3 regions of the Streptomyces sp. Y20 genome follow, and region 3 is predicted to be linked to each of the others. Evidence: predicted binding sites of a transcription regulator. Region 3 holds the regulator's gene; each other region holds the start of a gene.
What was found. Region 3 encodes HrcA, which represses chaperone genes, less so after heat shock. Its sites were predicted from a motif close to TTNGCACTCNGNNNNNCNGAGTGCNAA; they were not measured.
Positions count from the first base shown of each region.

Region 1: a site for HrcA is predicted at 723-749, ahead of groL (chaperonin GroEL). Genes of this name have one in related genera too.
Region 2: a site for HrcA is predicted at 761-787, ahead of groES (co-chaperone GroES). Genes of this name have one in related genera too.

Region 1 is NZ_JBIDDP010000008.1:365,459-367,724, reverse strand. Features, by position in the region: gene ACGFT1_RS22595 (cold-shock protein) at 343-546, shown strand; gene groL (chaperonin GroEL) at 913-2,266, shown strand, end outside.
Region 2 is NZ_JBIDDP010000004.1:367,599-369,864, reverse strand. Features, by position in the region: gene ACGFT1_RS13020 (polysaccharide deacetylase family protein) at 1-686, shown strand, start outside; gene groES (co-chaperone GroES) at 932-1,240, shown strand; gene groL (chaperonin GroEL) at 1,361-2,266, shown strand, end outside.
Region 3 is NZ_JBIDDP010000005.1:312,955-315,220, forward strand. Features, by position in the region: gene dnaJ (molecular chaperone DnaJ) at 1-731, opposite strand, end outside; gene hrcA (heat-inducible transcriptional repressor HrcA) at 732-1,748, opposite strand; gene ACGFT1_RS15790 (MBL fold metallo-hydrolase) at 1,912-2,266, shown strand, end outside.

The sequences.
Region 1 (2,266 bases), on a different contig from region 3:
CGCGGTAGAGTTGGGGAACGCGGTCGCGGTCCACGGGTCGGCGGCCCTTCAATTCATGCCGCGCACCCGACAAGAAACGGCCAAAGTGCTGGGGTGTTCCGCGGCATTTGTTCCTTTTGCGGGGCCCGACTTGCCCTGAAGTCGGATGAATTCTCGCCACATTCCGGACCGCCCGAGTCCAGATTTCTCGTCCGATTGACCTGTTGCAGACGGCAGTTGGACAGATACATTCAGCCGCGGTCGACGCGTTCCGGCGCACGCCCCCGGCCAGTGGGGGGTGAGGTCTGACCCGGGTCCGCGAAGTGCGGATCTGTGCAAGGGCCAGTAATAGGGGAGTTAGGCATGGCTCAGGGCACCGTCAAGTGGTTCAACGCGGAGAAGGGGTACGGCTTCATCGCGGTCGACGGTGGTGCGGACGTCTTCGTCCATTACAGCGCCATTCAGATGGACGGCTACCGCACCCTGGAAGAGGGCCAGCGGGTGGAGTTCGAGATCTCGCAGGGCCAGAAGGGCCCGCAGGCCGACATGGTTCGCCTCGGCGCCTGAACGTTTCTCGTTGGCGAAGGGCCCGCACCGGCACAGGGTGCGGGCCCTTCGCCGTGCCCGGCTCCGCGCCGTTCCGCGCCGGTCCGTGGCGGGGTCCGCGTCCCGTTCGCGCCCGCGTCCGCACCCCGGGCGGGTGTTCGCGGGGGGCTGACGGAGGGCTCGTACCCCCCTGGGCGCTTGCACTCGACCATGCCGAGTGCTAATCATTGGCGTTAGCACTCTGAAGGTGAGAGTGACAACGAAGGACCGGGTCGGTGAGGCCCGCAGGCCAAGTGGGGCAAGGAACCACACGGCCGGCGAGCCGTCCGTCGCGGGCGCGGGCGCGGTCCGAAGGAATCACCCCCAGTCCTGGAGGGACCACTTCACATGGCCAAGATCATCGCGTTCGACGAGGAGGCGCGGCGCGGCCTCGAGCGCGGCATGAACCAGCTCGCGGACGCCGTGAAGGTGACGCTCGGCCCCAAGGGCCGCAACGTCGTCCTCGAGAAGAAGTGGGGCGCCCCCACGATCACCAACGATGGTGTCTCCATCGCCAAGGAGATCGAGCTCGAGGACCCGTACGAGAAGATCGGCGCCGAGCTGGTCAAGGAAGTCGCCAAGAAGACGGACGACGTCGCCGGTGACGGTACGACCACCGCGACCGTTCTCGCCCAGGCCCTGGTCAAGGAAGGCCTGCGCAACGTCGCCGCCGGCGCCAACCCCATGGCTCTGAAGCGCGGTATCGAGAAGGCCGTCGAGGCCGTCTCCGCCGCCCTGCTGGAGCAGGCGAAGGACGTCGAGACCAAGGAGCAGATCGCCTCCACCGCGTCCATCTCCGCCGCCGACACCCAGATCGGCGAGCTCATCGCCGAGGCGATGGACAAGGTCGGCAAGGAAGGCGTCATCACCGTCGAGGAGAGCAACACCTTCGGTCTGGAGCTCGAGCTCACCGAGGGCATGCGCTTCGACAAGGGTTACATCTCCGCCTACTTCGCGACCGACATGGAGCGCATGGAGTCGGTGCTCGAGGACCCCTACATCCTCATCGCCAACTCCAAGATCTCCTCGGTCAAGGACCTGCTCCCGCTCCTGGAGAAGGTCATGCAGTCGGGCAAGCCGCTGCTGATCATCGCCGAGGACGTCGAGGGCGAGGCCCTGTCGACCCTGGTCGTCAACAAGATCCGCGGCACCTTCAAGTCCGTCGCCGTCAAGGCCCCGGGCTTCGGTGACCGCCGCAAGGCCATGCTCGGCGACATCGCCATCCTCACGGGCGGCGAGGTGATCTCCGAGGAGGTCGGCCTCAAGCTGGAGAACGCGACCCTGGACCTCCTGGGCCGCGCCCGCAAGGTCGTCATCACCAAGGACGAGACCACCATCGTCGACGGTTCGGGCTCCTCCGAGCAGGTCAACGGCCGGGTCAACCAGATCCGCGCCGAGATCGAGAACAGCGACTCGGACTACGACCGCGAGAAGCTCCAGGAGCGCCTGGCGAAGCTCGCCGGCGGTGTCGCGGTCATCAAGGCCGGTGCCGCCACCGAGGTGGAGCTCAAGGAGCGCAAGCACCGCATCGAGGACGCCGTCCGCAACGCCAAGGCGGCCGTCGAGGAGGGCATCGTCGCCGGTGGTGGCGTGGCCCTGCTGCAGGCCTCCCAGGTCTTCGAGAAGCTGGAGCTCGAGGGTGACGAGGCGACCGGCGCCAACGCCGTGCGCATCGCGCTCGAGGCCCCGCTGAAGCAGATCG
Region 2 (2,266 bases), on a different contig from region 3:
CGGTCCCCGACCGCGGCTACCGTCGCTGGGGGCTGGCCGAACCGCTCGCCCGCTCCCCGCTGCACACCGCCCGGCCGCTGTCCGCGCACCCGGGGGCCCACGCCCTGCCCCCGGTGGCCGACCATGTTCCCACCCGCGACCGGATCGTCTTCCTCACCTACGACGACGGCGCCGAACAGGACCCCCGCTTCGTCGACATGGTCCGCGAACTGCGGCTGCCGGTCAGCGTGTTCCTCACCGACAGCGTCGCCGGCCCCGGCTACGGCCACTTCGCCCGCCTGCGCGCGCTCGGCGCCGGCATCGAGAACCACACCCTCGACCACCGGGCGTCGGCCGGGACGCCGTACGCCTCCCAGCGCGCCGAGATCTGCGGCCAGCAGCACCGGCTCCACGCCCGCCTCGGCGTCCGCCCGCGCCTCTTCCGCCCGCCGTACGGCTCGTACGACACCACCACCCTGCGCGCGGCGGCGGACTGCGGCATCACCGCGGTCGCCCTGTGGCGCGCCGCCCTGACCCCGGGCGGCCTCGTCTACACCCACGGCCCGCGCCGGCTGCGCCCCGGCGACATCGTCCTGGTGGGCCCGGACGAGTCGACGGGCCTGTCCCTGCGCGAACGCACCACGCGGGTGCTGCGCAAGGTGCAGGAGCGTGGGCTGACCGTCGGCCGTCTCGAGGACTATCTGTAGGCCCGGCACCGGCCGCCCGCGGGTCGACGGCGACGCCCCGGCACCCCCCGAATCGGGGCGACGCGCCGCGCGCACTGGCACTCCGCTTGACCGAGTGCTAATCACGGTCATAGTCTCGGCTCTGGCACTCGGCAGTAGAGAGTGCCAACAAAGCGACGGGCAGGTCCGGCACCCGCGACGACGGATCCACCTGGTCGCCACCTCAGACAGTCAACCCCGAGATCTCCGAAGGGGGAGGTCGGATCGTGACGACCACCAGCTCCAAGGTTGCCATCAAGCCGCTCGAGGACCGCATTGTGGTCCAGCCGCTGGACGCCGAGCAGACCACGGCCTCTGGCCTGGTCATCCCGGACACCGCGAAGGAGAAGCCCCAGGAGGGCGCCGTCCTCGCCGTGGGCCCGGGCCGGTTCGAGAACGGCGAGCGTCTGCCGCTCGACGTCAAGGTCGGTGACGTCGTCCTCTACAGCAAGTACGGCGGCACCGAGGTGAAGTACAACGGCGACGAGTACCTCGTGCTCTCGGCTCGCGACGTCCTCGCGATCATCGAGAAGTAATCACCTCAAGCACTTCGCTGCTCTGAGCTGCGCCCCTGGCCCCCGCGAATCGACAAGAAGCCGGGCGCCCGGGGCGCAGTCTCTTTTCACCCACTGATTTCGGAGAGGGCTCCCGCTTTCATGGCGAAGATCCTGAAGTTCGACGAGGACGCCCGTCGCGCCCTTGAGCGCGGCGTCAACAAGCTTGCCGACACGGTGAAGGTGACGATCGGCCCCCGCGGCCGCAACGTCGTCATCGACAAGAAGTTCGGCGCCCCCACCATCACCAACGACGGTGTCACGATCGCCCGCGAGGTCGAGCTCGAGGACCCGTACGAGAACCTCGGCGCCCAGCTGGTGAAGGAGGTGGCGACCAAGACCAACGACATCGCTGGTGACGGCACCACCACCGCCACCGTGCTCGCCCAGGCGCTGGTACGCGAGGGCCTGAAGAACGTCGCCGCCGGCGCTTCCCCGGCCGCCCTGAAGAAGGGCATCGACGCCGCGGTCAAGGCCGTCTCCGACGAGCTGCTCGCCACGGCCCGCCCCATCGACGAGAAGTCCGACATCGCCGCCGTCGCCGGGCTGTCCGCCCAGGACCAGCAGGTCGGCGAGCTGATCGCCGAGGCGATGGACAAGGTCGGCAAGGACGGTGTCATCACCGTCGAGGAGTCCAACACCTTCGGGCTGGAGCTGGACTTCACCGAGGGCATGGCCTTCGACAAGGGCTACCTGTCGCCGTACTTCGTGACGGACCAGGAGCGCATGGAGGCCGTCCTGGAGGACCCGTACGTCCTCATCCACCAGGGCAAGATCGCCGCCATCGCCGACCTGCTGCCGCTGCTGGAGAAGGTCATCCAGGCCGGTGCCTCCAAGCCGCTGCTGATCATCGCCGAGGACGTCGAGGGCGAGGCCCTGTCGACCCTGGTCGTCAACAAGATCCGCGGCACCTTCAACGCCGTCGCGGTGAAGGCCCCCGGCTTCGGCGACCGCCGCAAGGCCATGCTCCAGGACATCGCCACCCTCACCGGCGGCACCGTCATCTCC
Region 3 (2,266 bases):
GCCGGGCCACCGCCCGGGCCGACCTCGCCCTCACCGGCGAGCTGGATCCTGGTGCCGTTGTCGACGCCGGCAGGGATCTTCACGGTGAGCGTGCGGCGCGAGCGGACGCGGCCGTCGCCGGCGCACTCCGGGCACGGGGTCGGCACCACCGTGCCGAAGCCCTGGCACTGGGGGCAGGGCCGGGAGGTCATGACCTGGCCCAGGAAGGACCGGGTGACCTGCGACACCTCGCCACGGCCGCGGCACATGTCACACGTCTGCGCGGACGTGCCCGGGGCCGCGCCCTCACCGTTGCAGGTGTTGCAGACGACGGCCGTGTCGACCTGGATGTCCTTGGTCGTCCCGAAGGCCGCCTCGTCCAGCTCGATCTCGATCCGGATCATCGCGTCCTGGCCGCGCCGGGTGCGCGAGCGCGGCCCGCGCTGCGACGCCGTACCGAAGAACGCGTCCATGATGTCGGAGAAGTTGCCGAAGCCGCCGGCGCCGAAACCGCCCGCGCCGGCCCCGCCCGACTGGGAGAGCGGATCGCCGCCGAGGTCGTAGACCTGCTTCTTCTGCGGGTCCGACAGCACCTCGTAGGCGGCGTTGATCTCCTTGAACCGCTCCTGGGTCTTCGGATCGGGGTTGACGTCCGGGTGCAGCTCGCGAGCGAGCCGACGGAACGCCTTCTTGATCTCATCCTGCGACGCGTCGCGGCGCACGCCGAGAACGGCGTAGTAGTCCGTGGCCACTTACGACTCCGCCAGGATCTGTCCGACGTACCGTGCCACTGCGCGTACCGCTCCCATCGTTCCCGGGTAGTCCATGCGGGTCGGTCCGACCACGCCGAGCTTGGCGACTGCCTCGCCGCCCGAACCGTAGCCCACCGACACGACGGAGGTGGAGTTGAGTCCTGCATGGGCGTTCTCGTGGCCGATACGCACGGTCACGCCCGGGTCCTTCGCCTCGCCCAGGAGCTTGAGGAGCACGACCTGCTCCTCCAGGGCCTCCAGGACGGGCCGGATCGTGAGGGGGAAGTCGTGCCCGAAGCGGGTGAGATTGGCGGTACCGCCGATCATCAGCCGCTCCTCGTTCTCCTCGACGAGTGTCTCCAGCAGAGTGGAGAGCACCGTGGAGACCGTACCGCGGTCCTCGTGGTCGAACGCCTCCGGCAGGTCCTCGACCAGTTTCGGGACATCCGCGAACCGTCGGCCCGCGACCCGGCTGTTCAGCCGCGCCCGCAGGTCCGCCAGCGAGGCCTCGCCGAACGGCGCCGGGCAGTCGACCATCCGCTGCTCGACCCGGCCGGTGTCCGTGATCAGCACCAGCATGACCCGCGCGGGAGCCAGCGAGAGCAGCTCCACGTGCCGGACGGTGGACCTGGTCAGCGACGGGTACTGCACGACGGCGACCTGCCGGGTCAGCTGCGCCAGCAGCCGGACCGTGCGCGCCACGACGTCGTCGAGGTCGACGGCGCCCTCCAGGAAATTCTGGATGGCACGCCGCTCCGGCCCGGTCATCGGCTTGACACCGGCGAGCTTGTCCACGAACAGCCGGTAGCCCTTGTCGGTGGGGATGCGCCCCGCACTGGTGTGCGGCTGGGCGATGTACCCCTCGTCCTCCAGGGCCGCCATGTCGTTGCGGACGGTCGCCGGGGAGACGCCGAGGTTGTGCCGCTCGGTGAGCGCCTTGGAGCCCACCGGCTCCTCGGTGCCGACATAGTCCTGGACGATCGCGCGCAGCACCTGAAGCCTGCGTTCACTCAGCATCCGCGCGCACCTCCAGCACGTCGTCCCCTCGTCCGTTCGTCGGGCCCGCCTGGCACTCCGCCCGTGCGAGTGCCAGCCTTCCCCGGCCCAGTGTACGGCCGTCGGGTACGCACCGGGCAAGGCCGGTCCCGCCGTACCGGCCCGTAGCGCTAGCGTCGCCGGTATGACGGTGACTTGGGAAGACCTGGGCTGGGAACGGTTGGCCGCCGGGGTGGGGCGGTGCCGGCTGCCGGGCTGGGACTGCACCGCGGGCCTGGTCCTGGGCTCGGGCACGGCGCTGGTGGTGGACGCGGGATCGAGCCCGGCGGAGGGGGCCCGGCTGCGGTCCCGGGCCGAGGCGCTGGCCGGCGGCCGTGTGACCCATCTCGCTCTCACCCATCCCCATTTCGACCACGTCTTCGGCGCCTGCGCGTTCGCCGGAGCCGAGACGTACGCGGCCGTGGGCACGGACGCGGTCCTGGCCCACCAGCGCGAGGAGCTGCGCCGGGACGCGCTGAGGAACGGCCTGCCGCCCGCCG